Linked DNA regions of Vallitalea guaymasensis. The protein of the gene in region 2 interacts with the protein of the main gene of each other region in a pairwise test. Links are inferred from orthologs where the notes say so. Each region holds a gene or a part of one and is shown on either strand. Other genes may lie near its edges. The genes, in order: cysK and epsC.

Region 1 (16,483 bases), 4.0 Mb from region 2 along the record:
AAAAAACAAATTTTAGAGATTATTGATTATTATGTGGAGGGAGATTAAGTATGTTAGATATCAAGAAACTATCAATAAGCTATGGCAAGCATAAAGCTCTGGATGATATAACTTTTCATATTGATAAAGGTGAAGTTGTTGGATTACTAGGTCCTAGCGGAAGTGGTAAAACAACTTTCATGAATACTGTAGCTGGTCTTATACCCTATAACCATGGAGAAGTATTGATAGATGGACTAAACCCCAATGAAAAAACTAAAGGTTATGTATCACTGCTTACAGAAAATAATGCTATCCCAAAATGGATGAGTGTAGAAGATATTAGAAGTTTTTATATAGATATGTATGATGACTTCAACGAAAATAAATTTGATAGCATATTACAAGACATTAATATTGATATACCCTATTCAGAAAAAATAAAGAATCTATCGAGGGGTATGACCCAACTATTACGTTTATCTCTTTCAATAGCCAGAGAGGCGAAACTTTATCTATTTGATGAACCGTTAGGTGGTATGGATACCCTCGTGAGAGAACAAGTAATAGATACTATTATTAATAATATTGATGATAATTCTACTATTATTATTGCAACTCATTTAATTCAAGAAGTAGAGAAACTATTAGATAAAGTTATATTTATAAAAAAAGGACAAATGTTGGGTATTCATGATTGTGAGGACCTACGATTCCAAAAAAGTCAATCCATTGAGAAAACTTTTAAAGAGGTGATGAAATGAAAAGTTTAATTAAGTATGAATTCAAAAGAGATTTCTATAAAATAATATGTGTCATAATAGGAGTTATTATTTGTACATGTTTAGCTAAAACATTAATATATCCAAATCAGCATTATAAAATGGTCCTATTTCAAGAAATAGTAATTATTGTTGGTTTTTTATATGTTATAGATAAAAAAATCGCTCATCTTGCAAAGAATGTAATATTTGAAAACAAAGAACATATGATGCTCATTCCAAAAAGCATTTTACAAATATTAAGTGCAAATGCTTTAGTAGTGTATCTTTATTGTATTGTTTTTGTAAGTATATTATTGAGTACATTAGATATTTCCAATAGTATAAAAATATTAAGAGGATTTATTTATATTAACATTGCTTTCTTAGTTTATGTATTATTTACTTGTTTGTACATAATATCAGGTCAAATCATCAAAAAACCTTTACTTGCTACTATTTCAGGATTATTGGTGACCACTAGCATTATCATTATATTAATACTTAATGGTGCCTTAGAAATATTCACTACTAGAATTGTTATTTCCACTTTACTGATAATCTTGTTATCAATACTAGGAATTATAGGTATAGCAGTATCACTAGGCCACAAATTTAATAAGAAAAAATCAGTAACTATAGTAGGTGTACTAATAATTTTAAGTATACTTAATTTAGGAATTATAATTCATAGTTATAGTAATCGCATAATTGAAAATATTGATATACCATTTACAAGCGATGAACGAGTTATAGGTAAATGGAAAACAGTTGATTTTGTTGAAGACTATCAAGGATATACACCCAAAGAAACTGAGAGAAAATTATATATTAACTCTTTAACTTTTAATGAAGATGGTAGTATTCAAGAGCGAAAAGAGTCAAATTGGACTAAAGGATTTGTTCTAGCGTTTCCATTTGAACATTCAAAATCCCAATATATTATTCAAGTAATAAACGGTAACACATATTTATTTGTACAATGGAAATCTGGGGATTACATATATAGGCATCAAAAGCCTAATTATTATGTATTAAGGAAAGTTGATTAAATAACAATCGGGAAGATTTAATCTTCCCTTGAAACTAAAATGAATTATTAACCTATCCCTCCATCTTTATCATTGTTTTTATTAACTTCTATAGCTTTTTCTGCTTGCTCCTTTGTTGTAAATCTAAAACACGATATTTCTTGAGAGAGTGAATGTACTCTGATAATTATAGCTCTGTCTTTTTTATATTCATATGCTATATAACAACTATCTGGAGCAATTCTTATTTCACCTAGAAATTCTAATTCTTCTATTTCCTTAATTAATTCTTTTGCTTTTATAAATTCAAGAGTGATTTTCTTGGCATCCTCAGTTGAGATTTCTATTTCTCTTAATTCTTCAATGGTTAGACCTTTATCATTATTGTTATCAATTATCCCTATCTCTAATATTTCCTCATCATGGATTTCTATCTTAGCATAATAGGTAACAGATTTTTTGCGTTCCTCATTAATTTTGTCTGCTTCTTTTTGAGTTTTGATATCCCTCAATTTCGATCTATCAAAGGTACTAAATACAATTTCCCAGTACTCTTTACCAGTTTTATTGTGTTTATTATCTATATTGATGTGTCTATTATACTGAAAGTAATCATCAGCTTTTATTTTGATATCAAAGTATTTTTGAAAATAAGATATGGCAGTCTCCTTTGCTTTTTCCTCATCAATATATTCTATTTTTGATTCGCTAGCAATAGGGTTGTTCTTTGCAATTGTGGCATTATGATTAATCAATAATATGCTAATAGCAAGAAACAATACTATACTCATGTATAATTTTTTAAGTTTAATGTTTATCACCTCCATTATAATATATATGAAATTCATACAATATTATGTTGGAAACGATTACGAAATTATATCAAAAAAGGAGCTATCCAGCCCCTTTTACTTAACTAATCATATATTTTAACCTTCCATAATTAATGAATCTATGGCTTCTCCAGGAGCAACCATCGGAAATACTTTGTCATCTTCATGGATTCTGCAATGAACTAATACTGGTCCTTTGCAATTAATAGCTTCCTGTAATACTTCCTCAACTTGTTCTTTTCTAGAGATTTCTAATCCTCTCATTCCAAAATTCTCAGCCAATCCAACAAAATTTGTAGCATGATTAAGAGTAGTCTCTGAATATCTTCCATCAAAGAATAATGACTGCCATTGCCTAACCATTCCTAGAGAATTATTATTAATAAGTATTATAATTATTGGTAAATTATAGTTAACTGCTGTAGCAAGTTCAATAAGATTCATCTTGAAACAACCATCACCAGCAATGTTAATTACTGTTTTAGTTGGATTACCAACTTGTGCTCCTATTGCTGCTCCTAGACCAAATCCCATTGTTCCAAGTCCTCCAGAAGTCAAGAATTCCTTAGGACTATTGAAATTATAATATTGAGCAGTCCACATTTGATGCTGTCCTACTTCTGTTGCTACTATAGTATTTTCATCTGTAATATCATTAAGTTTTTCTATGATATATTGTGCTTTTAGACCATTATCAGGATATCTTAATGGATATTTATCTTTGTATCCTTTGATTTTGTTTACCCACTGCTTTCTATCTTGCTTTATAATATTATTATTAAGTTGCTTTAATACTTCTCTAATATCTCCAACTATATAATGATATGAAACAACGTTCTTATTAATCTCAGCAGGATCAATATCAATATGCAGTATCTTAGCATTAGGCGCAAATTTCTCAACTTTACTTACAACCCTATCACTGAATCTAGCACCTATGGCAATTATTAAGTCACTCTTATTAATTCCTTTATTGGATGCTTTTGTTCCGTGCATTCCAATCATTCCAGTAAATAATTCATGGCTGCTTGGAAAACCTCCTAACCCCATTAGACTTGAGGTTACTGGTGCATCAATATTCTCTGCGAATTCTAACAATTCTTTTGATGCTTCTGATCTAACTACACCACCGCCAATATATATGAACGGTTGTTTTGATTTATTTATAAGTTCTAATGCGTTCTCTATAGCTTCCTCAGTAATATTTTTAATACATCTTTCTACTAATTTAGGTTCTGCATATTCATAATCAGTAGTTGTCATGGCTATATCTTTTGGGATATCAATAAGTACCGGTCCTTGTCTACCTTCACTAGCTATATAAAAAGCTTCTCTTATGGTATCAGCCAGCTTATTTATATCTTTAACTATATAATTATGCTTTGTTATAGGAGCAGTAACTCCAGCTATATCTACTTCTTGAAAACTGTCTTTACCAAGTAAAGATAATGGAACGTTACCTGTTATTATAACCATTGGTACTGAATCCATATAAGCTGTAGCAATACCTGTAACAAGATTGGTTGCCCCTGGTCCTGAAGTAGCAATACAAACCCCTACTTTACCTGTAGACCTTGCATAACCATCTGCTGCATGTGATGCGCCTTGTTCGTGAGCAGTTAAAATATGCTTAATATACTTTTTATTCTTATACAATGAATCGTAAATATGAATTACATTTCCTCCTGGATACCCAAATACGGTATCTACTTTCTGTTCCTTTAAACATTCAACAACTATATCTGCACCAGTTAATAACATATGTAACATCTCCTTTTTATTATTATAATTTTTGATTGTAAATAGATTCAAATTTTTTGCAAGAATTAAAAAACCTTCGTCCTTGTATTAAAAGGACGAAGGTATTATCTCCGCGGTACCACCTATATTGCATATTATGCCACTTAGTCTAATACGAGATAAATAAATTTCATCTGATATCAGCTCCCTAGTAACGGTGGGATTCCGTTGAAGTCTACTCTCTTACGATTTCGGTTCACAGCTCCAAGGCTACCTTCCATTATTTCTTCATGGAGAATTTCCACCAGCATCTCCTCTCTATATTTCCAAAATAAAGTACTCTTCCTCTTCTTTGCTTTTATGCTTTATCACTTTTTTACGTTAAATTATTTTAACCATTATATCAATATAGTTTTGGTTTGTCAATAATAATTTTCTATTTTCTATTTTTTTCCATCCACTTGACAGTCCAGTCTATTAATGGTCTTTGCTTCATAAATCTTACCTCAGCATTTCCGACTTTATGGATTTCAATATTGTTTTCTTTATCATACTCATTACCTAATTCTATAAAGTCTTCATCATCTACAACTTGAGTATTATATGTCACCCATTCTCTTTTACCATTGATGTTAATTGCACTACTTTCATTAGCATATTTCTTACTACCAAAGTCAGCTCTAGTTTCTGCTAAATGTAATGAAGTATTTTTATTATATCCAACGCCGATTAACAATACGTATCCATTTAATTGATACAATTTATCTACAGGAGAATTCTTACCAAAAATATTACTCAAATCATGTTCTTCTGTAATATATTCTGCATGTTTACCAACTGCTGCTATTGACCTAGCTGGATGATCTGATCTTTTTGCTCCTGGCCACTTTCTAAACATTTCAGCTACTACCCCCATACCAATTGCAGGTGTAACCTCTTTATCATAAGCTGGCCAATTTTCACGAATTATAGGCCACCATTCTTCTGGTTCTTCCCAATGAACCCCTGTTGAAGGATCAAGATTTTTCCAAGTTTGAGATGGCATCATTAGTGTACCTTCAGGTCCAACTATCTCAAGAAGCGCCCTAATCAAGGTTTCTGCTCCACCAACAACAAATCCAATACTCTTTAATGAAGTATGAACAAATATTGTCTGTCCTTTTGCTACTCCACATTTACTAAACTGTTCTATTAAATCTTCCTTAGTCAATATTACTCTTGCATTTTTCTTTTCAGCCATTTTACTATCTCCATTCTTGCTTTAACATTGTTCGTTATCCTATTAAAATTATTATAGCTTCCTTTATTACAAGTTCCCTTCAAAATTAATATTATTAATAATTAACTACTAAATCATAATCTATTAATTTTTTACCATCATAAATAAATTTAGCTGAAAACATTTTGTATTTTTTTAGCCATTTCAAAAAGAGATTATCTCCTTCTGACATTTTTAGGTTTAGTAAATCCTCATTATCAATCCATTCTAGATTGCCCTCGTTACATTCAATTAAATCTCCGTTGAATTCAGTAGCTGTATAGAGAAAAACGTACCAATTGTCTTTGCCGAATTCAGGGAAAGTCAAAATTCCTCTTAGGTCAGGATTTTTTATGGTTAGACCACTTTCTTCTTTAACTTCCCTGATTACACATTCTTCTGGTGATTCACCGTTTTCTATTTTTCCTCCTAGACCAATCCAGTTACCTTCATGAATATCATTTTCTTTTTTTACCCTATGGAGCATAAGAGTTCTACCATCTTTTTCTATATAACACAATGTACCTAATTTCATTTTTTATTTCTCCTAATTTATCTTTTGTAACATATATAAAACTATTATATATAAAACATGTTTCTGCTAAGTGAATTATAGTCGTTGATAATATCTTCAATAGTAATACTATCCACTGCATCAATTAGCGCTTGTGACATTTTGTTCCATACTTTGTTGACTATAGTATATTCTAAGTCTTCTATATTATAATCGTCTATTTCTTGAATGACATTCAAGTTACCTTCAAGTAATTTAATAATACCGCTTACCGTAATTTCAGAAGGCTTAGTTGTTAGAAAATAACCTCCTTTTGTTCCTTTGGTACTATTAATGATTCCACCTTTTTTCAGTTCAGCAAATATCTGTTCCAAGTATCTTTTTGATATACCTTCTTTATCAGATATTTCCTTGATGGAGATATTTTCTTTTTCATAATTTATTCCTAGATATACTACTGATCTTAATCCGTATCTGGTTTTATTGGATATATTCATTATTGCACCTCATAATAACAAATTTTGTGTATGATAATTCTTCATCTAAAATATGTTCATAGATAAATATCTTTCACCATTGTCTGGTAATATTACAACGATATTCTTACCTTTGTTTTCTTCTTTCTCAGCTATCTGTAATGCTGCAAAAACTGCGGCTGATGATGAAATACCTACAAGCATTCCTTCTTCTCTGGCTAATCTTCTCATTGTAGCAAAAGCATCTTCATCTTTTATTTTTATTATCTCATCTATCACATCTTTATTCAATACATTAGGTACAAATCCTGCTCCTATCCCTTGTAATTTATGTGGACCTGGATTTTCACCTGATAAAACTGCTGAGTTATTTGGTTCTACTGCAACAATTTTAACACCATCAATCTTATCTTTTAGAATTTCACCAATACCAGTTATTGTTCCTCCTGTTCCAACACCTGCAACCAGAATATCAATCTTACCATCCATATCATTTATTATCTCAAGAGCTGTAGTCTTTCTATGGATTTCTGGATTAGATACGTTATTAAACTGCCCAGGAACAAAGTGATTAGGATATTCTTGCTTTAATTCTTCAATCTTATCAATTGTCCCTTTCATTCCTTTAGTACCTGGTGTTAAAACTAATTCAGCTCCATAAGCTTTTAATAGATTCTGTCTTTCTTTGCTCATTGTATCTGGCATAGTCAGTATAACACGATACCCTTTTACTGCACCAGTCATAGCTATACCTATTCCAGTATTTCCACTTGTAGGCTCTAATATAACTGTCTCCTTATTTATCAGACCTTGCTTCTCACCATCTTCAATCATAGCTAGACCAATTCTGTCTTTTATGCTTCCACCTGGATTAAAATATTCCACTTTTCCAAATATGTTAGCATGTGTATCATTTAAATTATTGATTTTCACTAGTGGTGTTTTACCTACTAATTCTAATATATTGTTGTATACTTTACTCATAATTAAACTCTCCTTCCAAATACCGAATAGTCCTATCGGTTATTGTGTATATATTATTATTTTACTCAAACAAAGTATATATGTCAATACCAATAGCAAAATTTTTTGTATATTTAGAACGAAGCAAGGAATTACTGATAATCAAACCATCTAATAAATTAATTAAAAATATGAAATTCCTATAATGCAGGATATAAAAAGTCTGTATAAATCTCTCACAGAGAAATTATACAGACTTTTAATTGTACGTTATCAAATGATTAGATATCATCAAAAATATATTTATTCGCTAAGGATAAATTTAATCTTAGATATTTGTTTTTCCCAAGTACTGTTATCAGTTAATTTTACTTTTATGTATTTAGTACCTTCAGGAATATATCTTGGAATGTGAGCCATCTTATACCACCTACTACCTTGCCATTCTCTAGGATATGAACTATGTGGAATTTCAATCCAACTCATATTGTCCTCAGATGCATAGAAGGAAAGCGCATCAAAATACCAATACTGGAACAATTTCACCTCAAAGAAATTAATATCTTTTCCATCAAAATAATATACTAACTCTTCATTCTTACCGGAATTCCTAGCAGCTCTTGACAAATCTCCTTCAAAATACTCTGAATTGGATGAATCCAAGAACCAACCCTCTGATTTTGAATAAACCATAGACCAATCATCTAGATTATCTTCAATAACCTCTACATCTGTTAATGTATTACTATTTTCCTTACCCACATATGTAACTACACTCTTTGGTGGTAATGCAATATAATATGTACCATCATTATAAGGAACCTGACTACCCTTTTGCATATCCAGAGTATCATCTGTAATATATGGTGTCAGCTTATCAGCACTGAATCCATCAGCTAACAGGTCAAACTGCTGTATTTTATCAGTATCATTAATTGCCACTATAGCAAAATCTCCTGTTTCTTTATTCTTATACGCTGATATATAAGTATCAGAGATTCCTGTATCCGATGTGCCAATACGTACATACCCTGGTCTGATAAACTTGCTGTAATGTCCAAAAGTATAGTATCTCTTGGTCATAACATAATCAGTGAAATCTGAATTAGTGCAAATTAATCCTTCACTACCCTCTCTCATTACTCCCTGCCAATAAAGGTATGCGCTTGCTTCTGCATCTACCATGAATTCATGAATATTCTTAGCCCATCTAAGCCCTTCACCAATACCAGCATCAAAATGTCCTGGGTCACATACTTCTGTTTGCCATACTTTTTTGCCTTTGGAAAAAGCTGTCGTGAACTTAGAAGGTGATAGTTGATATTGATGTGATCCAACTATATCAATCATATCACAAGTGACAGGATCATTTAACGAAGGTTCCATCAATGATTCTGACCACCAAGATGGTTCTGCTATAATGAACTTGGTGTCATCAATTCCTTTTGCAACGAATGCTGGTTTCATGTAGTCTTTAATGAAAGTCTTGATCTGCTCGCCCTTCCAAGAACATGAATTCCAATTCAGAAAAATGCTAGCATTAGGTTCATTACACATTGATACTGCATAAAAATCAATACCATGAAGCTGTTCAAATTGAACTACAAATTCACTTAATAGATCAGCAAAATCATTATAATATTCTTCAATCAGATATCCACCATGTGTTTGGCTATTATTGGTTTTCATGAATGCTGGAGGTGTCCAGGCAGTTGCAATCTGTTTATCCACGCCTCTAGCCTCAGCTTCTTTTATATACCATAATTGTTCAGGTTTGATACTTACAAAATCATATTCTCCTAATGCAGGTGAATACTCAGGATGTATTTCACTTCTGCATATTGATGCCCCAATACCATCGTCAATATTAAATAATAAATCCATTACCTCTGTTCTTTCAGGTTCTTGTAATTGATATGGTATATGTGACCAGTCAGCTCCTGAGAATCCGAACCCGTCAATTTCCTGTTTTTCATCTTCCCAATATATTGTAATAAAATTTGATGCCAAAGAATTAGTGTAAGGTTTTGTAATAGTGAGCATCAAGCCAAAAACAAGGAATAAAACCAGAAACCTTCTCCATTTAAGTCTCATTTTATTTTCCTCCTTATAAAACTTATTTTTATTTTATATCAAGCTCGATAACCCACTCTTATATTAACCTGAATCCCTCACTCTCATCATTTATTAGTTAATCTGAGCTTTAATATTTTAAAGTCTTTATGTTACCTACAACCTCAAATGTTGCATCCAATACTTTTTGTTTAGTTAATTCTATACTTCTACCATCTGGCTGACTTCCACCTACAAATATCTGAAAACTGCCTGGTTCCAGCTTACATTCTCCATCATTGTCTATTAAAGCCAATTGTCTAGGTTTTAGCACCAACTCTATTGTCTTTGTTTCTTCCGGCTTCAATAATACCTTTTTGAATCCTTTCAACTCATACTTAGGGACATCTACTGATGCCTCCAAATCTTTTACATATAACTGGACAGTTTCATATCCTGATAAATCCCCTGTATTAGTAACGTCAACATTGATTAATAAATCTTCTCCCATTTGTAATATATCTTTTGAAAGTACTAAGTTAGAGAATTCAAAAGATGTATAACCAAGACCATATCCAAAAGGATATAACGGTTCTTTTTCAAAATATCTATATGTCCTATTCTTCATACTATAGTCATCAAATGATGGTATATCATCTAGTGACCTATAAAAAGTTATTGGTAATTTACCTGAAGGGCTATCATCTCCAAAAATAATATCAGCTATAGCATTACCCCCTTCTCCACCTGGATACCATCCCTCTAAAATTGCATCTACATTATCATCAGCCCAGTTTATTGCAACAGCACTTCCATTCAATAAAATGAGAATAATTGGTTTCCCTGTCTTATATACTTCTTCCATGAGTTTTTGTTGTTGTCCAGGTAGATCCAAATGAATTTTATCTCCTGATGCATCTGAATTAGCTGCATCTCCTTGTTCACCCTCAATTATAGGTGATAATCCAAGACACATAATAACTGCATCTGACATCTTGGCTACGGATATAGCTTCAGAAAATCCGCTGTCCTTCTCTTGACACATACTTACTTCCGGCTCAATCAACTTACAGCCTTCTGCATAATATACACGTGTATTATCATTGACTGCATTCTGTATTCCTTCAAGTACCGTTACATGTCTGATTGGTGTTCCATTATAGTTCCCTACCAATACTCTTCTATCATTGGCATTAGGACCTATTACACCTATGGATTTTATTTCATTTTTATCCAGTGGTAAAATGTTGTTCTTATTCTTTAATAGTACCGCTGATTTTTTAGTTACTTCCAAAGCCAATTCTCTATGCTTATCACAAGCTACTACCTCATAAGGGATTGATGAATATGGAATATCTTCATTGTCATCAAACATCCCTAACCTGAATCTGACTTTTAGTAATCTTTTTACAGCAGCATCTATAGTATCTTCTGAAATCAAACCTTTATCATGTGCAAGCATCAAATATTCAAATGTATCTCCACAATTCAATTCACATCCATTATTAAGAGCTAACGCTGCTGATTCGATAGGATTCTTCGTAATATGATGATAAGCATGGAAATCCATCAATGCACCACAATCCGATACTACATGCCCTTGAAATCCCCATTCGTCACGCAAAATATCCTGTAGCAGAAAATGACTTCCACAACATGGTTCACCATTAACTCTATTATAGGCTCCCATGATTGCCTCTGCTTTTCCTTCTGTTACGCAAGCTTTGAACGCCGGCAGATATGTTTCTCTAATATCCTTTATTGAAACTTCGGCATCAAAACTATGACGGTCTTTCTCTGGTCCACTGTGAACAGCGTAATGCTTTGGCGTTGCAACGCTTTTTAGATATTTATCGTCTGTACCCTGAAGACCTTCAACAAAGTTAACTCCTAACCTGCTGGTTAGATATGGATCTTCTCCAAAAGTCTCATGACCTCTACCCCATCTAGGATCTCTAAATATATTAATATTAGGACTCCAAAAAGTTAAGCCCTTGTATAAACCACAGTCACCTTGACGTTGGAATTCATGATATTTCGCTCTTCCTTCATCTGATATGACAGTAGCCACTTGATTAATTAATTCTTCATCGAAAGTTGCACCTAGAGCTATGGCTTGTGGGAAAACTGTTGCCACTCCTGCTCTCGCAACTCCATGAAGTGCTTCATTCCACCAATTATAGGCAGGTATACCTAGTCTTTCTACTGGTGATGCATTATGCACCAGCTGAGAGACTTTTTCAATTAATGACATACGTGAAACTAAATCGTTGACTCTTTCATCAAAAGATAATTCTGTATCCATATAAGGAAACTCATTCATAATATTAATATCTTCCTTTCGTATGTTAGTGGTTACATGGAATAAGCCTACATGATAATATTTTAATCTCGTAAGGATTCATTGTAACAAAACTAATGTTACCATTACACGCCAACTTTTTCAATTTACTTTCACGTAGATATCATTTATTTTTTAGCTTTGAATTCATCTACTTGCCTTTGTTTTTCAGTTACAATCTTCTCTGAACCATTTGCCTTTAATTTTTCTAGATATTCTGGAACAGCTACGTCTGGATCCAAAACACCACTTACCAATGCTTTTTCAAATTCTTCACGAATATTTTTACAAGCTGCAATCTCAGATTTTACAGGTGTAGCGTCAAATGCAAAACCTAATAATGGACTTACTACTGCACTCTTGTTGAAAATATCATATTGTTCCCATTTGTCCTCTGCTTCACCGACTCTTAGATAATTCAAAAATTGATTTTGGAACATCCATTGTGATGAAGGATAATAAGTACTTGTAGAAGCTGTTACACCTTCTGGAAAATCTATTACATTATCTTTCACTTTCAAGTAGTGAACATCTTCAATACCATAATTCAATAGATTGTTAAGATACTTGTCAGTATTCAACAACTCTAGAAACATCATACATCTTTCTGGGTTCTTACTATTTCTTGATATCGCAATCATGGAACCTGTCACTTCACATGTAGTGGTATAAGGAGAACCTATGACTTCTCCTACTAACTCAATGCCTAATTGAGCTGACATCTCAGCATCTTTACCAGGTTTGTATGGCATCCAGGTACAGAACATGTTAGGAACCCATTCCTCTGCTGTAACTGCATCCTCATTAATATATCCCATATTAGCCCACTTGTAAGCTAAATCATATAATAACAGCTTCTCTTCACTTTCTTGTGTATACTCTATCTTACCTGAATCAGGATTATAATACCCTGGAGTATCTCCTCCACCAATAGATAGTGGTTGATAGAAACTCACTAGACTATTGTAGCCATTAGAGTAATAAGGATATATTCCTGGCTCATTTTTCTTGATAGTTTCTAACATTGGTTCTAGAACAGTTTCAAAATCCTTAATAGATTTTATCTTAGATATATCAAACTTATATTTCTCAACTAAGTCTTTTCTGAAGAATAATCCTGTAGCTCCTGCTGTTTCTTTGTTTGTTGATAAACCATATATGACTCCATCTACTTTTGGACCTTCAAATAATGCAGGATTCAATAACTCTTTTGTTTTAGGTGCGTATTTATCAATTAAATCATTCATTGGTACATATGCTTTTTTAGCAACATCTGTATAATAAGTCATCCAAGATGCAGTGAATATCATATCGAGATTATCACCTGTTGCCATCATCAAACTGGTTTTTTCTTCGAAGGCTGACCAATCTATTGGTTCAATATCAATAGACGCATTTATTTTATCTTTTAAATATTCATTAATAGCTTCTTCAACTTTTTCTTCATCCTCTTGATGTGAACCTGGATATGTAAATTTCAGAGTAACAGGTTCTAATTCATCTTTATCCTCTGCTTTTTCTTCAACATTAGAAGAATTGTTTTCTACATCAGCATTTTCCCCTTTTGTTTCCTCAACTTCCTTCTTACCTCCACATGCAGCCAATGATAGTGTTAAAACTATTATTAGCATGACTGAAACTAATTTTTTCATAAAAACTACCTCCTAGAATATTTTTTTATATATATAATCAAAATAATTACTAAGTAATTATTCTAACCTTTCAAAGCACCTATAGTTAATCCTTTCACAAAATGTTTTTGGAAATAAGGATAAGCTAGTATTATAGGTCCTATTGCTATCAATACCATTGTAAATCTCACTGTTTGGGTTGGTACTGTACCCAAGCTGTTCAATGCATCAGATGATGTTTCACCAAATTTCAATAAATACTTGATATTCATGAGAGCAGTATACATGGTGTACTGCAAGGAATATAATTTTACATCTGATATGTATAACAAACTTGAAAACCAATCATTCCAATAACACAAAGTGTCAAATAAAGCTATCGTGGCTATGGCTGGTTTTGATAAAGGTAATACCATTTGAATAAAAATTCGTAACTCGCTAGCACCATCTATCTTTGATGATTCGATTATTGATTTTGGTACACTCTGTTTATAGAACGTCCTTACGATCAATACATTGAATGGATTCATCATCAAGGGCAATAACAGGGAATATAACCTATTCTTGAAATGGAATAATTGAGTATTTATATAGAAACTTGCAACCAATCCACCATTGAACAACATTGTAAAAAATATGAAAAAGGTAAAGAATTTAGCCGCTGGAAAATCTTTTCTTGATATTGGATAAGCATATAATGCTGTCAACATCACACTAAATAACGTACCCACCACAGTAACGAATATGGATACACCATAAGCTCTAAGCACATGTGATGCATCTTGAAATAAAAACCTATAAGCGTCTAGGCTAAATTTTCTTGGAATAAAATTAAAACCATGGAGAATGACTTCTTTTTCATCAGTCAAAGATACACCTAATGATAGTAATAATGGCGCAATACACAAGATTGCATATATAAGAAAAAAGATATTAATTATACAGTTGGCTCTGTTAGAAATCTGATTGACTCCTGCTTTCTTTTTCATTGTGCTTCCCCCCTAGAATAATGCATTATCTGAATCGATTTTTCTTATTATCCAGTTAGCTGTTATAACCAATACAAAACCTACAAAGGATTGATATAATGCAGCAGCCGCAGCCATTCCCAAATCCCCTAATTTTGTCATTGCACGATAGACATATGTATCAATAACTTGTGTAGTAGAAAATAGAGCCCCTGAATTCATTGGCACATTATAGAACAGACCAAAATCAGCATAGAATATTCTTCCAATAGCCATTATGGCTAATATTATTATTATAGGCTTTATAGATGGTAGAGTTATATATATTATCTGCTGCCATTTACTGGCACCATCTATGATTGCTGCTTCATATAATTCTGGAGCTATCCCCAATATAGCTGCCAGATATATTACTGTTGAATACCCTACATTTTTCCACAGATTAACAAATACCAAGATAAATGGCCAGTGCTTAGGTTCTGCATAAAACCGTATTTTTTCAATGTTTAAAAATGAAAATATACTTTTATTCAATAGACCATTCTCCATTCCTAAAAAAGCAAATACCATATATGCTACAACAACCATTGATAAGAAATAAGGGAAGAAAAAAATGCTTTGATAAACTTTAGCTGCAAATCTATTACGAATTTCACATAATGCTATAGCAAAAGCAATTGAAACGACCATACCCAAAACTATAAAAGCAAGATTATATAATAGAGTATTCCTAGTTGCTATGAGAACATCTTTGGTCTTGAATAGAAACTGGAAATTAGCAAAACCACACCAGGGACTTCTTATAATGCCATCAGCATAATTTATATTTTTAAAGGCAATTATAATACCACCCATAGGTAAATATCTCATACATAATATTAATAGAAATCCTGGCAGAATCATTAAATAAAGTGGATAATATCTAAAGTGCTTCTTTAGCGTTTTCATTATTGTCACCTCTGTTTTTTTTGGTATATTCATTATATAATCTGCTGAGAATATGTAAATTTAAATAACTATGATTCTATAAAAATAACTACAAAAAAGCATCAAAATCAATTGATGCCTTTTATAAAATAAAATATATCCTGTAAATATCAATTACTATCATTAATTTCATTCATTATACCATTCAAGGTATTAAGCCCTTCTTCTATTGGTCTTTCACCTGTTATTATATCAAAATAAATATCAAACCTTTGTCTTTCGTATTCTTTGTTTTCCTTGTTTGTCTCATATACACACATTCCTTCATGGGGTAAGAATTCTTTTGGTGTCTTTACATTTAACATTTCATCCAGTTCTTCCAACTGAACATTATATGTGGGTATGATATATCCTTTTTCATACATGTAGATTCCCCATTCTCTTGATGTCAATGCTTTACAGAATTCAACTATTTCATTAATGGACTCTGATTTACTGTTAACACCTATCAACATACCCGGTATGCTTATATTATTGATATTCATATTTTCTTGATTCCAGATAGGTACACTACTTATACCGACATTATTGTCTTCTTGGTTATCAAGCCAATAATAATCTTCATTGGATATAATCATCATGCCTATATTACTCTCTGCATATTGTTTCAGCACATTGTCCTTTTTCAATTTGGTAGCATATTGTAATATACCACTTTGCTGATTGATCTTCCTCATTACTTGGAACCATTCTTTATATATACTAAAATCATAATTATCCTTTTCTTTATCATAATAATAAATACCATTCATCTTATTAGCATTCTCCAGAAGACTCATGAACCCACTTTCTTTATCTTTTAGATATAGTGCAAAACCATAACTCTCACCGATTTTCATTTCACTGATTTTAATGGCCTCTTTATATAATTCCTCTAAGGTAACAGGTGGTTTCTCCCAATCCAGACCAACTTCTTTGAATATGTCTTTATTATAAATCAATCGATATG
Region 2 (16,494 bases):
AGTCAGATGAAATAGCTAAGATGTTCGAAAAAATAACTGATGGAATAATTAAAGAATAATCGTATGCCAAGACCAAAAAAGTGTAGAAAAGTGGACTTTTTTCCTGAGTATACCTATTTTAAGCCTAGAGGCAGATCTGACCAGCAGTTGGAAGAAGTTATTCTGAATATAGAAGAATTAGAGGCCATGAGACTGAAGGATATCGAGAAATTAAATCAAGAGAAATGTGCAGAAAAAATGCATGTCTCAAGACAAACTTTCCAAAATATTATTGATAGTGCTAGGCAAAAAGTTACTAAAGCTTTGACTAGCGGTATGGCAATAAATATTACAGGAGGCATTTACTGCACTAAAAAATGTAAAGTGATCTGTAAAGATTGTAATCATGAATATGAGTTTGACTTTACAAAATCAGCTCAATGCCCTAAATGTAAATCAACCAACATATATTGTAAAAAGAAGCAACAAATATGTAACAGAATAAACAAATAGTATGCTAGCAATAATTCAACCACCCAAAATATATATTAAGGAGCCGTAATAAGGCTTCTTTTTTTCGCACCAATAATACTGTAATAACTCTAATTTCCGCTTTAACCACTTTAAAAAGTTTATTAATCGCAAAATAATCTTTATAAAATAAAATTAATTTCCCTTTCGCTTTTATTATAAATTGCTTTTTGTTATAATAGCAATGTAATATTTTACCTTACTATGAACATAAATAGAACTTGATATATATGATGGATGATTTTAATAAATCTGTCTTATATAATGGATGCTTACTAAATTATAGTAAAAAACGAATATGGTGCTGTCTTAAAATATATTATAATATCTGTGTTTTAAGACAACCCCATAAATACTATGCGGGGTGGTTAAATGAATATTTCAGTAGAATCAATGAGCATAATCAACAATATATTTGATAATGCTTATGAAAATGGAAGAAAGACTCTATACGAACATGAAGTTTATATGATTTTAAAGAGCATAGGACTTGATGTTCCAAAATTCGTATTCGTAAAGAATTCAGATGAATTGACTGAAAAGATGTTAGAAAAATTCGGTCGTGATATTGTAGTTAAAATTGTTTCATCAGATATTTCCCATAAACAAAAATTAGGTGGGGTAAAAGTAGTAAAGAATCATGAAACATTATATGTAGGTTATGTATTGGATAAAATGCGCAAAGAAGTTCTTTCGCATTTTGAACAAGAACCAAATATCGAAGGCTTCCTAATTGTAGAATTCATTCCTCATACACAAAGTATAGGATATGAAGTACTTATTGGTTCAAAAGACGATTCATCATTCGGTCCAGTAATAACATTTACAAAAGGTGGAGATGATGCAGAATTTTTTGCTAAATATTATGATCCTGCTAATCTATTCCTTCCTCCTTTCAGGTATAATAAAGCCTTAGAACTTGTTAATGATTTGAACATTTGTCATAAATTCAAGGATATCGGTCATGAAGAATATCTTGAGCTAATGGCAAAAGCAGCAAGTTTGATAAGTTCATTCGCTTTTCACTATTCAAATGCTAGCAAAGAGAAGACTAAGTATATTGTGAAAGCTCTTGACATTAATCCATTTGTAATAACAAAAGACAACAGATTCATTGCTGTAGATGGATTTGCACAATTTGAAAAAGTGGAAGACAATAAAGAAGTAATGAAAGAAGCTAATGTGAGAAATATAGAACCATTCTTTAATCCAAAGGGAATAGCTGTTATTGGTGTTTCCGCAAATCCGGATAAACATAGTATGGGAAGAGAGATAGCAAAACTCTTGCATGACCTTGGTAGAGAAGATATATATTTCGTTAATATAAAAGGTGGAAAAACCGTTATTGGTGATAAAGAATATCAGCTATATAAAAGTATAGATGAAATACCAGTTGAAACTGAATTAGCTGTTTATGTAGCTAAAGCAAAATATGTGTTCTCATTCTTTGAAGAAATGAAAACCAATATACCAAAATCAGTAGTACTCATTCCAGGTATTCCTTCTGATATGAAGTATGAGCAGTTCAAGGAAAATTTGTCAAAAGTAATGCCGGAAGATGTGAGGGTCATTGGACCAAACTGTATGGGTGTTTTCTATGGAGATGATGAAAATAATCCAGGAGTGAATACATTATTCATTGATGAAGAAAGATTGGAATTGAATACATGTGAAGATAGTAATACTGTATTCTTGACTCAAAGCGGTGGTATGGCTCTTACCCTTATTGATAAATTCAGTCATTTGAAAATATTCAAATCAGTAGTCAGTTTCGGTAATAAATATGATGTCAAGATTGTTGATCTAATTAAGTATTTTGCTCCAAAAGAAGATATCAGTAATATAGCCCTTTATGTTGAAGGTTTTGACCAAGGGGAAGGTAGAAAATTCTATGAATTAGCAAAAGACATAGATAAACCAATTATCATATATAAATCTGGTAAAACAGATGCAGGAGCTAAGGCAGCAGCTTCCCACACTGCAGCTATGACAGGTGATTATGACGTGTTTAAGGCTGTATGTGAGCAAGCAGGAGTCATTCTCATTGATGATATTAAAACATATTATGATTGTATAAAAGCCTTTTCTCTACTTGCTGACAAAAAGGTAAAAGGAAGAAAAGTAGCAGGTGTGGTTAACGCAGGTTTTGAAGCTACTATAGCAGCTGATGAATTAGGTAACTTGGAGTTAGCAACTCTCAGTGAAGAAACTAATGAAAAATTAAAGCAGCTTAACTATCATGGACTTATAGATACATCTTCTTCAATAATCGATGTAACTCCAATGACTGAAGATGTTCTATATGCTAAATATATAGAGGCTATAATTCAGGATGATGCTGTAGATGCTATGTTCGTAAGTATTGTACCACATGCAAATGATCTGAGAGCTTTACCTAACGCATGTTATGATGATGACAGTTTAGCTAATACGCTTGTAAGGTTAGTTAAAAAATATAATAAACCTATTACAGTCTCTGTTAATGCTGGTAAGTTTTATCGTGAATTCGTATCAATCATGGAAGAAGGTAAAGTAGCTGTATACGATGATATAAGATCATCAGTAAAAGCTTTGGATACTTTTGTATCTTATAATACAGGAATCAAAAAATAATTATGTGTTTAATCTATAAAATTAAGAGGTAGATGTTATACCTCTTTTTTTTATGCTCTTATTGACATTAATCAATAGTATAGTATAATAAAGTTACAAATAAATTATTAATAGTTACATATATGATACTAAGGAGTGATATTATGAAGAGAAAACCAAATATTTTATTCATATTTTCAGATCAACAGAGATGGGATACAGTTGGGTGTTATGGACAGCCGTTAGATATAACCCCTAATCTGGATGATTTAGCTAAGGATGGAGTAAGAATAGAAAATGCCTTTACCTGTCAACCTGTTTGTGGTCCTGCAAGAGCATGTTTGCAAACTGGTAAATATGCTACAGAGACTGGTTGCTATCGTAACGCAATTGCTTTACCATTAGATGCAAATACAGTTCCTAGATACTTATCACAAGCTGGTTATGAAGTGGGATATGTAGGTAAGTGGCATTTGGCTTCCACAGGATATGATTCCAATGAAGACATTGGTGAGGTGTGTAATTATGAAACAACAGCTATCCCTCCAGAAAGAAGAGGGGGATATAAAGACTATTGGGTAGCAGCAGATGTACTAGAATATACTTCCCACGGTTATGACGGCTATATGTTCAAAGATATGGAAAAAGTAGAGTTCAAAGGCTATAGAGTAGATGCTACAACAGATTTTGTACTTGACTATTTGGATGGTTATACTGGAGAAAAACCATTTTTCTTATTTACATCATACATTGAACCACATCATCAGAATGATCGTAACCGATATGAAGGTCCTGATGGGTCAAAAGAAAGATTTAAAGATTATGTACCACCAAAAGACTTGGTTTGTAATACTGAAAAAGGTGATTGGGAAGAAAATTATCCAGATTATCTAGGGTGCTGTGCAAGTCTTGATGAGAATGTAGGAAGAATAAGAAAGAAATTAAGAGAATTAGGATTGGAAGAAGATACTCTTATTATTTATACCAGTGACCATGGTTCACATTTTAGAACAAGAAACAAGGAATATAAACGAAGTTGTCATGAAAGTGCAATAAGGGTTCCAATGATTCTTAATGGACCAGGGTTCAGAGGTGGAAAAGTCGTTAAAGAACTGGTTAGCTTAATTGACCTGCCAGCTACAATCCTTAATAGTGCAGGAGTTGAGCAACCTGAGGATATGCAAGGATACCCAATTCAAGAAGTAGTTGATGGGAAAGAGGTCAAGTGGCAGCAAGAAGTGTTTTTACAGATTAGCGAGAGTCAATTGGGCAGAGCAATAAGGACAGACAAATGGAAATATTGTGTTACTGCACCAGATAAATCAGGAGGAATGGATTCCCATAGTGATACATACGTTGAAACTTTTTTATATGATTTGGAAAAAGACCCATGTGAATTAACCAATCTTGTTAAAGACCCTGCTTATGTTAAAGTCAGAGAAGAATTGGCTAGTAGATTGATTAAGAGGATGAAAGAGGCTAAGGAAGAAGAACCAGTAATTTTATCTGCAAAATAATAAAAATTGTTATATAATAATCCTATATGTACTATTGAAAAAATAATCAGAGGTGACTATATAATGGAACAAAAGAGTGTAGCTCCAGCATTGACAAGAGGTTTAACCATACTTGAAATAGTAGCAAGAGAAGGAGCCATAGGATTTAATGAGCTAAAGGAAAAGATGGATTTACATGCTACTACAGTCAATCGGCTTATAAAAGTCTTGATGGACAAGGAATATCTTGCTAAAGACCAAAATAATAAATATACCCTTGGTATAAAGTTTTTAAATCTATCCAACCAAGAAACTTTTTGGAATAAAATAATACAAAAATTGCATAATAGTATGAAAGAGATAAATGAAAAGTATGGTATAACTGTATTGTTGACATCATTGGACAAAGATAAAGCCACCGTAATCTATAAGATAATTGAGTCCTCCAATCTAGGTATGCTTGAAGTTGGAAATACCCATTATGACTTGATGAATTTTCCATGGGGAATTTTATATATAGCTGAGCAGGATAAAGAAAAACAAGAAGAATTAATTAAAAAGTCATATGCTGATCCATCTCGTAATATGAATGTAGTTGATAGAAAAGATATTGACAAATTAATTGTTGAGGCTGATATAGAAAAACATGTGGATGATAAAGGCTGGTTTTTTAATGGCAGGAGATTTGCTGTCCCTATTTTCTTGTCAAACGGCAAATTGATAGGCGCACTATGCTCTGGTTCAAATAAAGAAAATCTTAAGGATATCTCTATTGAAGATGTAATCAATGATATGAAAAAAGCGGTAGAAGGTTTATAAATTTATTCTTGACTAATTAATAAAGGTAATATATTATTAAGTTAACAAAAATTAAAACACAACATATAATAATAGTAATTAATAGACAACCTAGGTTAATTAATCATAAAAAAGAATATGGAACATATAATTTAGAAGCTTTGATAGGAAGAGTAGTTAAATGAATCTTAAAAGAGATGGAGTGTCACCGGCTGAGAGCATTCCTTAAGTGAAGTTGAATGAAGTGCATCCTTGAGCTTGTCCAGTGAAATAGTAGTAGCTGGGTACGGTGCTGACCGTTATACAGCCTGAAGTTGGAATAAATATATTTATTCAAGAAGAGTGGAACCGCGGAATAACTTCGTCTCTTATTTAATTAGGAGATGGAGTTTTTTTATTACAAATTATTGGAAAACTTTACTTAAGAAGTTTCTTTGATTTCGTTACGTTACTGAGTCATTTGACTTAATATGTACAACAAGGAGTGTGATAATATGGGATTGATAAAATATATCAAAGAAGAGATAAATGTAATTAAAGATAGAGACCCGGCTATAAAATCTACATCAGAAGTATTCCTTTATGGTAGTTTCAAAGCGATAATGAGTTACAGATTAGCTAATTCACTATTTAGAAAAAAACACTATTTCTTAGCTAGATGGGTTTCTCAAAGAGCGGCAAGAAAAACGGGAATAGAAATTCACCCGGGAGCCACAATTGGAAAAAATCTATTCATAGACCATGGACATGGAGTGGTCATAGGTGAAACTTGTGAGATTGGTGATAATGTGACAATATATCAAGGAGTTACACTAGGTGGAACAGGAAAAGAACATGGAAAGAGACATCCAACCATTGGGAACAATGTTATGATAAGTGCTGGGGCTAAGGTATTAGGTTCATTCACAATTGGTGACAACTGTAGAATAGGAGCAGGGTCAGTTGTACTTAATGAAGTGCCGCCTAACTGTACAGTTGTTGGTATACCTGCAAGGGTTGTTCGCAGAAACAATGAAAAAGTATCTCCATGTGATACTCTGGACCAAACACATCTGCCAGACCCTGTTAGAATGGAAATGTGCAAATTGTTAACAAGAATAGAACGATTAGAACAAAAGGTAGCATCAATACCACCTGAAGATTACTTCAAATTATTTAACCGTGAAAAATTTAGCAGATAAAACATATTAAATAGAGAAGGGAAAGGATAAAATGAAATTATATAATACTTTAACTAACAAAAAAGAGACATTTGAATCAATCGAGAAAGGCAAGGTAAGAATGTATGTTTGTGGTCCAACAGTATATAACTATATTCATATAGGAAATGCTAGACCATTGATAGTGTTTGATACGGTCAGAAAATATTTTGAGTATAAAAATTATGATGTTATCTACGTTTCCAATTTTACTGATATAGATGATAAAATAATCAAGAAAGCCAATGAAGAAGGGGTAGATTATAGCGAGATATCAAGTAAGTATATGAAAGAATTCTTAATTGATTCTGAGGGATTGAATGTTAAACCAGCTACTATTTATCCAAAAGCAACTGAAGAAATAGATGACATGGTCAAGATGATTGAGCAGCTAATTGAAAAAGGTTATGCTTACGAGGTTAATGGCAGTGTCTATTTTGAAACAAAAAAATTCAAACCATATGGTAAGCTATCCAATAAGAATCAAGAGGACTTGGAAGCAGGAGCTAGGATTGCTGTTGATACAGAAAAGAGAAATCCAATGGACTTTGTTTTATGGAAGCCAAAGAAAGAAGGAGAGCCTGCATGGAAATCACCTTGGGGTGAAGGTAGACCTGGATGGCACATAGAGTGTTCAGTAATGGCTAAAAAATATCTTGGAGACAGTATAGATATTCATGCTGGTGGAGAAGACCTTGTTTTCCCACACCATGAAAATGAAATAGCACAAAGTGAAGCTGTTAATGATAAGCAATTCTCTAAATACTGGATGCACAACAGATTTGTCAATGTAGATAATAAGAAGATGTCAAAATCTCTAGGTAATTTCTTCACAGTTAGAGAAATAGTTGATGATTTTTCATATGATGTGGTAAGATTCTTTATGCTGAACGTCCATTATAGAAGTCCTATCAATTTCAGTAGGGATCTAATGCAAGCTGCAGCTAACGGACTTGAAAGAATTCAAACAAGTAGAGATAATCTAGAGCATTTATTAAAGAATGCCCAAGCAGACGATTATAATGAAAAAGAATTAATATTTAATGAACAAAAAGAATTGGAAAAATATAAAATAAAATTTGAAACTGCTATGGAGGATGACTTCAATACTGCAGATGCTATATCAGCTATATTCGAATTAGTCAAATTCGCTAATAAGAATACTGATTCAGATTCTTCTAGAAAATTTATTCAAGATATTATTATACTAATTGATGAACTATGTGGTATACTAGGAATAGTAAGTAAGAAAAAGGAAATTTTACTAGATGAGGAAATAAATGATCTAATTGAAAAGAGACAACAAGCACGTAAAGATAGAGATTTCGCATTAGCGGATAAAATAAGAGATGATTTAAAAGACAAAGGTATTATCCTTGAAGACACACGTGAAGGTGTACGTTGGCATAGAGGATAATAGGTTACTTATGAGAAAGGAATGGAATTGATGCAAGATTTTATTGACTACTTTAAAGATAGTCTTGATATAAAAGACGTAAATCCTAAGCAATATTCACCTTTAGTTCTTGCATATATTGGAGATAGTGTATATGATTTGATAATCAAATCAAAAGTTATAGCAGAGGGTAATTCACCTGTTAATAGACTCCATAAAAAAACAAGTAATTATGTAAAAGCGTCAGCTCAAGCAAAAATGTTTAGAGAAATCGAAGACATATTGACTGAGGAAGAATTTAACATATATAAAAGAGGAAGAAATGCTAAGTCGGGTACAGTACCCAAGAATGCTGATTTGATTGACTACAGAGTTGCAACTGGTTTTGAAGCATTGATTGGTTTTCTATATTTAGATAATAGATTCAAAAGAATCATTGAATTGATTGTTAGAGGAGTAAAATAATGACTACACAAACGAAAACATTTGTAAAAGGGGCAATGATTCTTTCACTTGCAGGTTTGATCGCAAAGATATTCAGTGCTCTATATAGAATTCCTTTAGCTTACTTGGTTGGAACAGAAGGGATTGGCTATTATACTACTGTGTATCCATTATATTCATTATTGGTTTCGGCATCTTTAGTAGGAATACCCAATGCCCTATCAAAACTTACGTCAGAGAAAATAGCTAAGGAAGATTATTATAATGCACATTATATTTACAAATATTCAATGATAATAATTAGCATATTCGGTGCATTTATATCATTGTTCATGGTACTTGGTGTAGATCAGATTATTAATATGGGCGATTGGCCAAGTGAATCTAGATACGTAATATTTGGACTAGCTGTATCGCCAATATTTATATCTATCACAGGAGCTTTCAAAGGATATTTTCAAGGTATGCAGATAATGGTACCTACTGCTATGACTCAGATAATAGAAAATATAACAAAAGTGGTATTAGGTATAGGTATTACTTATATGTTAATACAAATGAATCATAGTGTACCATATTCGGTTGGCGGAGCTGCACTTGGAACATCCCTTGGATTTTTAGTATCCACATTATTTATTATCTTGTATTATATTAGGAAAAGAAAAGATATAAATAAACAAGTGATGGCAACAGCAAGGAAGAAGCATATAAGATTTGGTGAAGTTGCCAAAAAGCTCATTGTGATTGCTATACCTATTACAATTGTTTCGGCTGCGTATTCTATAATGAATTTAATAGATTCAAGCACCATATATAAAAGGTTGGGTGCAATATTTATTGACAAGCAACAAGCTGTTGATATGTATGGACAGATGGGTAATGCTTTTACCATAGTCAATGTACCTTTGACAATAAGTTTAGCTCTAATGATTAGTATTGTTCCTGCTGTATCAGTTGCTGTAGCTAAGAATAATACTGCTGATTTAGTAGCTAAGATAAAATTGGCAATCAGATTTGCTCTTTTACTTGCTTTACCAGCAGCAGTGGGTCTTTTTTTACTAGCTGAACCCATTATGGAATTATTATATCCAACTTCTGCAGGATATGAATATCTTATGTTGTATGCTGTCTGCTTAATATTTATAATCTTAGGACAGGCATTAGCAGGTATACTACAAGGAATGGGTAAATATTTTTTCCCATTAGCATCCCTTGCAATAAGTGTAGTTATAAAAATTATTATAAACTATTCTCTAGTAGCAAGTGATCTACAATTAAAAGGAGCAATCATAGGCTCAATATGCTATTATGTGGTATATGTCATATTGAATTATTTGATGATAAAGAGAGAAACTAAACTTAAACTTAATGTTATCAAGATAGTTATTAAACCCATACTATCAGCAGGAATTATGGGATTAGGTGTTTATGTAATTTATCATGGTATGTATAAGCTCATTAACAGTAATACAATATCAACTCTTCTAGCAATTATATCTGGAATGATAATATATGTAATTATGCTTATATTGACTAGAACTTTGCAGGAAGAAGATTTTGCATTTATCCCTAACAATGAAAAAATAATACAAAAACTAAAAAGTATGAAACTTATTAAATGACAAGAGAGGAATAGTAATGGATAATACGGAATTGATTCTAGAAGGAAGAAATGCTGTAACAGAAGCATTAAAAGCTGATAGAAGTATAGATAAGATTTTTATTATAGATGGTAAGCATGATGGACCAATCAAAAAGATTGTCTCTGAGGCTAGAAAAAAGAACATAATCGTAAATTTTGTAAGTAAAGATAAATTAAATGATATTTCGGTAACTAAAAAGCACCAAGGAGTCATAGCTTATGCCGCAGCATATGATTATGTAGATGTAAAAGATATGATAAAATATGCTAACGACAAAGGTGAAGCACCTTTTATATTGATTCTTGATAGCATTGAAGATCCCCATAATCTAGGAGCTATACTAAGAACTGCTAATATTGCGGGAGTTCATGGGGTGATAATACCTAAGAGAAGAGCGGTAGGATTGACAGCTACTGTTGCTAAAACATCAGCTGGTGCTATTGAGCATACGAGGGTAGCTAGAGTAACCAATGTAGCTAGAACCATTGATGATCTAAAGAAAGAGGGTTTCTGGATAGCTTGTGCTGATATGGATGGAGAACTTATGTATAATGTTGATTTGAAGGGTTCTCTTGCCATAGTAATTGGTAACGAAGGCGAAGGAGTATCTAGGAATGTAAAAGAAAAATGTGATTTTATAGTTAAGGTACCAATGAAAGGTGAGATAACTTCTCTTAATGCTTCAGTGGCAGCAGGAATACTAACTTATGAAGCCCTAAGGCAAAGAGATTATAACTAGAATTGACTAAACTATAACCCCTGGGATACTATTACTAACTCTAATAATACTAACTTTCTAATTATTATAGACTAGAATTGACTAAGTGTATAACTAGATTCTATAAAAATAAGAGAGGAAGAATAGGTATGGATAAGTTGAAGAAGCTTTATAAACTTAATGGAGTAGTCTTAGTATCTATAATCTTTTTGACAGTTATTTTCATGTCAAATAACGCATTTGCAGTTGAGAACAATGATGTAGCTCAAGGTAAAACAGCTACAGCAGATAGCTGGCAGCCCATATCAGGAAGAACAGCAGACAAAGGCAATGACGGTGACGAGTCCACTCGCTGGAGTGCCAGTGATGGGAAATGGGGACACTGGTGGAAGGTAGACTTGGGTGCAAGTCATACCCTTGATGGATGCAGTGTCAAATGGGAATTCAATAAAGTCTATAAATACAAGATAGAAGTATCACCTGATGATATTAATTGGTTGATGGTAGCAGATGAAACCAACAATACTATTTCTAAGCAAATTCAAACTAATGATTTTAATATTGATAATATAAGATATGTACGAATAACTATTACTGAAACTGAAAATGGTTGTTGGGCAAGTTTTTATGACTTCAAGGTTTTTGGTACTAAAAAGTTCTCAGAGCCTATAGAACCAACACCATATTCTAATGTAAATTCTAATCGCTCTATTCTCAATTTCAATACAAATTGGTTATATTCCAATCAAGATAATGAAAACTATAAATCCATTACTTGCGATGAATTAAGATTTACCGATGTTTGTCTACCTCATTGTAATAAATTGCTTAATAAACACTTTGATCTAGACATATCACAGGTCCAATTTATTTCTTGGTACAGAAGACATTTTAATGTACCAGAAGAATATAGGGGACGAAGGGTTCTAATAGAATTCCAAGGAGTATCAACAGTAGCTGAAGTCTATGTTAACGGAAGCTTTGTGGGTGAACACAAAGGTGCTTATACTTCTTTTACATATGATATAACAGATTATATTGATTATGGTAATGTGGATAATGTAATTGCTGTAAGAGTAGATTCTACAGAGAGAAAGGATATACCACCAGAAGGACTTATTGATGTGGATTTTTTCTTGTTCGGTGGGATTTATCGTGATGTCAATATGATTATTACAGATCCAGTATATGTTGATTGGACATTTCTTCGAACAGTACCTTTAGAAGATGACAGTATTATGGTTGCAGCAACCACCAAGGTCAATAATAAAAGTATGGTTCCAAAACAATGTAAAGTCATTTCCGATATAGTAGATGCAGATAATAATATAGTAGCTATAGGGGAAAGCAGTCACACAATAGAGGCTGGTTCAACCCATGAATTCAATAATTTTACTACAAGAATCCTAGAACCTGATTTATGGCATCCTGATGACCCTAATCTATATAAGGTATATACTAGGGTTTTGATTAATGATACGGATTATGTAGATAAATATATAACTGATACAGGACTTAGGTGGATAAATTTCAACAAGAATGATGGAAAGTTTTATATTAATGGAGAATATATGAAACTAAGAGGTACTAATAGACACGAGACTTTTCCATATATAGGAAGAGCTGCAGCTAATAGACTTCAAGCTAGAGATGCGGATATCATAAAATATGAAATGGGATGTAATATCGTTAGATGTTCTCATTATCCACAGGACCCTGAATTTTTGGAAAGATGTGATGAAATAGGTCTATTAGTTTTGGAGGAGACTCCAGGCTGGTTCAATATAGGATTATCCAGTTGGAAAGATATTGTTCTTGACAATATTGAAGAGATGATAATAAGGGATAGAAATCATCCAAGTATTATTGCTTGGGCAGTGAGGATTAATGAATCTATTGATGACAATAGTTTTTACAAGAATACTAATGCAAAAGCTCGATCACTAGATCCTACAAGACCAACAACTGGCTCTCGATTCGTTGCTAATTATCTTAGTGCTTTTTATGAAGATTTATTTGGGTATAATGATTTTACAGAAGGGATAAAAGAACCTAGAGTATTACCTTGGCTGGTTACCGAATATGAAGGACACAAGTTTCCAGTTAAGTCTTTTGATAACGAAGACAGATTGTTAGAGAATCTATTAAGACATGCTAAGGTACAGAATGAAGCTCAAATTAGAGAAAATGTATCAGGTGCTTTGGGATGGTGTGCATTTGATTATAATACACCTCTTGCAGATTCCTATAGCAATAATAATATTAGATATCATGGTGCCTTTGACATGTTTAGGATGCCTAAGCATGTAGCCTATTTTTATCTATCTCAGCAGAGTAGAGAACATTATGGTCCTGTAGTATATATAGCTAACTATTGGAAAGAAAATTCACCATCAACAGTAACTGTAGCCAGTAATTGTGATAAAGTAGAATTGTTTGTCAATGGTATTTCCCAGGGAATTAAGCAACCAAATCTATATACCAGCTTGAACCATCCCCTTTTTGAATTTAAGGATATAGACTACGTTGGAGGTGAAATAAGAGCAGAGGGACGAATCAATGGAGAAGTAGTTGCTAGTCATGTTAGACATACTCCAGGTCAACCTGTAAAATTATTATTGAAGGCTGATGATTATACCTTGACAGCAGATGGCAGTGATATGACAAGGATTACAGTTACTGCACTGGATGAATATAATCAAATAGTACCTTTATCTAATAATTCAGTAGAGTTTCAGGTGACAGGAGCAGGAACTTTTCTCGGTGAATCACCTTTTATATTGGAAGATGGCAAAGGGGGATTCTTCGTTAAGACTATTTTAAATGAAACTGGTACAATAACCTGTAAAGCAACTTCTGATGGACTGATAGAATCAAATATAAGTATTTCCGTTGTAGATATGACAGAGCCTGTAGTACCAATAACAGAGAATGGTAATGGGGTTATACCTGAAGAAGGGGAAAATATAGCCTTTAATAGATTTGTCTCTTCTGATAGCGAGCAGTCAGGTAATAGAGTTTATTATATAAATGATGATAGCTTTGACACAAGATGGTGTGCTAATGATTGGGATGCTAATCATTGGTGTACAATTGATTTAGGAGATACCTATAGTATTCAGGGAACAGAGGTAACTTGGGAAAAAAGTGATACTGTTTATAAATATAAGGTTGAAGTATCATCAGATAAGAATAATTGGATTACTGTAGTTGATAAAACAGATAATAACATTAGTGATCAAATACAGAAAGATGATTTTGTAAGTAACGATGTACGTTATGTGAGAATTACTATAACTGGTCTAGAAAAAAATGCTTGGGCCAGTATAAGGGATTTTAAAGTTTTCAAATGATTGCCATTAAATAATATTGTAATTACATTTACAAACTAGAAATTATATAGTATACTTAAATATGCTTTCAAATTAAAGGAAGGCGGATATGTTTTGACACGAGAATTTCTATTAGTAGATGGTTACAATATTATTTATGCTTGGGACAAGCTAAAAAAAGCAGTAGAAGAAGAAAGCTTAGAAATTGCCAGAAAAAAATTACTGGATATAATGTCCAATTATCAGGGATATAAAAAAATTGAAGTCATAGTTGTATTTGACGCACATAGAGTAAAAGGAACTAGGAATATAGAGAAATATAATAATATAGATGTAGTATTTACAAAGGAAGTTGAGACAGCGGATCATTATATTGAAAAAGTTGCTCATTCAATAGGCAGAGATTATCGAGTAAGAGTTGCTACATCAGATGGTCTCGAACAAACTATAATACTAGGAAAAGGTGCAAGTCGTATATCAGCTAGGGAATTACATAATGAAGTTAATATGATAGAAAGTGATATTCGTAAGAATTTCATTGAAAAAGTTCAAATTGATAATAATCGTTTAGAAGGTCACCTAGACCCTAAAGTTTTAGAGTGGATGGAAAAGATGCGTAGAAAATGATAGAGGGGTTGATGTAGTTGGATTATGCTACTTGGTACGACGATTCATATGTTACGTATTCAGATGAACAACTTGTGGAATTAGTGAGAGATGGGGATAATGAAGCACTTGATTATTTAATGAACAAGTACAAGATATTAGTTGAAAAAAAAGCTAAATCATATTTTTTGATAGGTGCTAGTAGAGATGATATTATTCAAGAAGGCATGATTGGACTCTTTAAAGCAATTCGTGATTTTAAAGAAGAAAAAACTGCGTCCTTTTATTCTTTTGCAGATTTATGCGTAACAAGACAGATTATATCAGCTGTAAAAGCATCAACAAGACAGAAACATCTTCCATTGAATTCATATATATCATTGAATAAACCTTCTTATGAAGAAGAGAATGATAAAACGACTTTAATAGATAAGATGCCTTCTAGAAAAATAATCAATCCAGAAGATTTATTGATAGGTCAAGAGAATCTAAGCATTATTGAGCATGAACTCAATGAGAGACTTAGTAAGCTGGAAAAAGAAGTTTTACAAAGTTATATATATGGAAAAAGTTATGTTGAGATTGCTGGGAATCTAAAAAGACCAGTAAAATCAATAGATAATGCATTGCAGAGAATCAAGAAAAAAGTTGAACTTATTTTAGTTGAAAAGGGAGTATAAAAATACTTGACAAAATTTATGACATGTTATAAAATTAGTCAGTATGCTGGAGTAACTCAGTAGGTAGAGTACTTGCATGGTAAGCAAGAAGTCGGCAGTTCAAGTCTGCTCTTCAGCTTTTTTTGCCCTGAATTAGGGCTTTATATTTAGACGTAAGTATAATAAAATAGACTCTGTTCAGTAATTGTACTATCTGAACTGAGTCTATTTTTTATATTGATATGAAAAGCCCCTTTTACCTTATATATCTATTATTTAGTATTATCTGATGAACATATTTCAATTTCAAAAGCAGTTGTTTGAGGAGGTAATGATGCTGTCATGATATGACTATGTTTTACAAGCAATTTATCTCCTTTAGATATATCTTTAATACTTGCTTTTTTTCCAGATGCTTGATCAGTTATTTTTGTTTCTTCGTTTATATGGAAGATGATAGTTTGATCTTTTCCATATCCTACAGTAATCATATGACCATTTTTAGTTTCTTTTATTTCTGATACTTCTCCTTCAACTTTATTCGCCCTTAAAACGCTTATAGTATAAGCATATGTTTGAGGAGGTATAGACATAGTCATTTTAGAGTCATGGATAACAACTAATGCGTCACCTTCTTCAATATCCTTAACAGTCAATTCTTTTTTAGTTAATTGATCTGTAATCTTTGTATCTTTGTCAACATTAAATATTATATTGCCTTTATCATAATCCACAGTAATCATATGACCATTTTTGGTCTCTTTGATTCCAGATACTTTTCCATTGACTTTATTTTCTTCTGCTTGATCAGTTTTCATTACATTGATTTTAAAAGCATATGTTTGAGGAGGTAAGGACCTAGTCATTTTTGAATCATGTAAAACAACTAATCTGTCTCCTTCTTTTATATCTTCAACTTTTACTTCTTCTTCAGTTGATGGGTCAACGATTTTTGTATCTTTGTTAACAAGGAATATTATACTGTTTTCTCCATATTTAACTGTAATCATATGACCATTTTTTGTTTCTAGAATGTTGCTCACATTACCATCTACTTTATTTCTTTCAAAAATATCAAAAGCGTCTTGGTTGAATATTTCT

The links.
Region 1: the proteins of epsC (region 2) and cysK interact in binary tests that used the Escherichia coli proteins (3 or more experiments, as listed by UniProt). The link is inferred for Vallitalea guaymasensis from one-to-one orthologs.

What each region holds. Positions count from the first base shown.
Region 1 is NZ_CP058561.1:4,246,126-4,262,608, reverse strand. Bases 5,618-8,435 are described here. They hold cysK (cysteine synthase A), read right to left. Parts: upstream 7,577-8,435; coding sequence 6,659-7,576; downstream 5,618-6,658. Other genes in these bases: HYG85_RS18200 (glycoside hydrolase family 30 protein), read right to left, coding at 7,859-8,435; HYG85_RS18210 (RrF2 family transcriptional regulator), read right to left, coding at 6,182-6,613; HYG85_RS18215 (NUDIX hydrolase), read right to left, coding at 5,679-6,137. In the rest of the region: HYG85_RS18245 (GntR family transcriptional regulator), read left to right, coding at 1-48; HYG85_RS18240 (ATP-binding cassette domain-containing protein), read left to right, coding at 51-743; HYG85_RS18235 (hypothetical protein), read left to right, coding at 740-1,792; HYG85_RS18230 (hypothetical protein), read right to left, coding at 1,840-2,550; ilvB (biosynthetic-type acetolactate synthase large subunit), read right to left, coding at 2,701-4,365; HYG85_RS18220 (aminoglycoside N(3)-acetyltransferase), read right to left, coding at 4,781-5,584; more of HYG85_RS18200, read right to left, coding at 8,436-9,649; HYG85_RS18195 (glycoside hydrolase family 3 C-terminal domain-containing protein), read right to left, coding at 9,759-11,930; HYG85_RS18190 (ABC transporter substrate-binding protein), read right to left, coding at 12,077-13,600; HYG85_RS18185 (carbohydrate ABC transporter permease), read right to left, coding at 13,663-14,568; HYG85_RS18180 (ABC transporter permease), read right to left, coding at 14,581-15,528; HYG85_RS18175 (ABC transporter substrate-binding protein), read right to left, coding at 15,645-16,483.
Region 2 is NZ_CP058561.1:258,131-274,624, reverse strand. Bases 4,905-7,733 are described here. They hold epsC (serine O-acetyltransferase EpsC), read left to right. Parts: upstream 4,905-5,890; coding sequence 5,891-6,577; downstream 6,578-7,733. Other genes in these bases: cysS (cysteine--tRNA ligase), read left to right, coding at 6,609-7,733; HYG85_RS01180 (helix-turn-helix domain-containing protein), read left to right, coding at 4,905-5,417. In the rest of the region: HYG85_RS01200 (Mrp/NBP35 family ATP-binding protein), read left to right, coding at 1-59; HYG85_RS01195 (DUF134 domain-containing protein), read left to right, coding at 64-492; HYG85_RS01190 (acetate--CoA ligase family protein), read left to right, coding at 883-3,123; HYG85_RS01185 (sulfatase-like hydrolase/transferase), read left to right, coding at 3,267-4,619; more of HYG85_RS01180, read left to right, coding at 4,683-4,904; more of cysS, read left to right, coding at 7,734-8,012; HYG85_RS01165 (Mini-ribonuclease 3), read left to right, coding at 8,043-8,456; HYG85_RS01160 (putative polysaccharide biosynthesis protein), read left to right, coding at 8,456-10,057; 23S rRNA (guanosine(2251)-2'-O)-methyltransferase RlmB, read left to right, coding at 10,074-10,817; HYG85_RS01150 (discoidin domain-containing protein), read left to right, coding at 10,946-14,149; HYG85_RS01145 (NYN domain-containing protein), read left to right, coding at 14,243-14,755; RNA polymerase sporulation sigma factor SigH, read left to right, coding at 14,773-15,414; HYG85_RS01130 (copper amine oxidase N-terminal domain-containing protein), read right to left, coding at 15,666-16,494.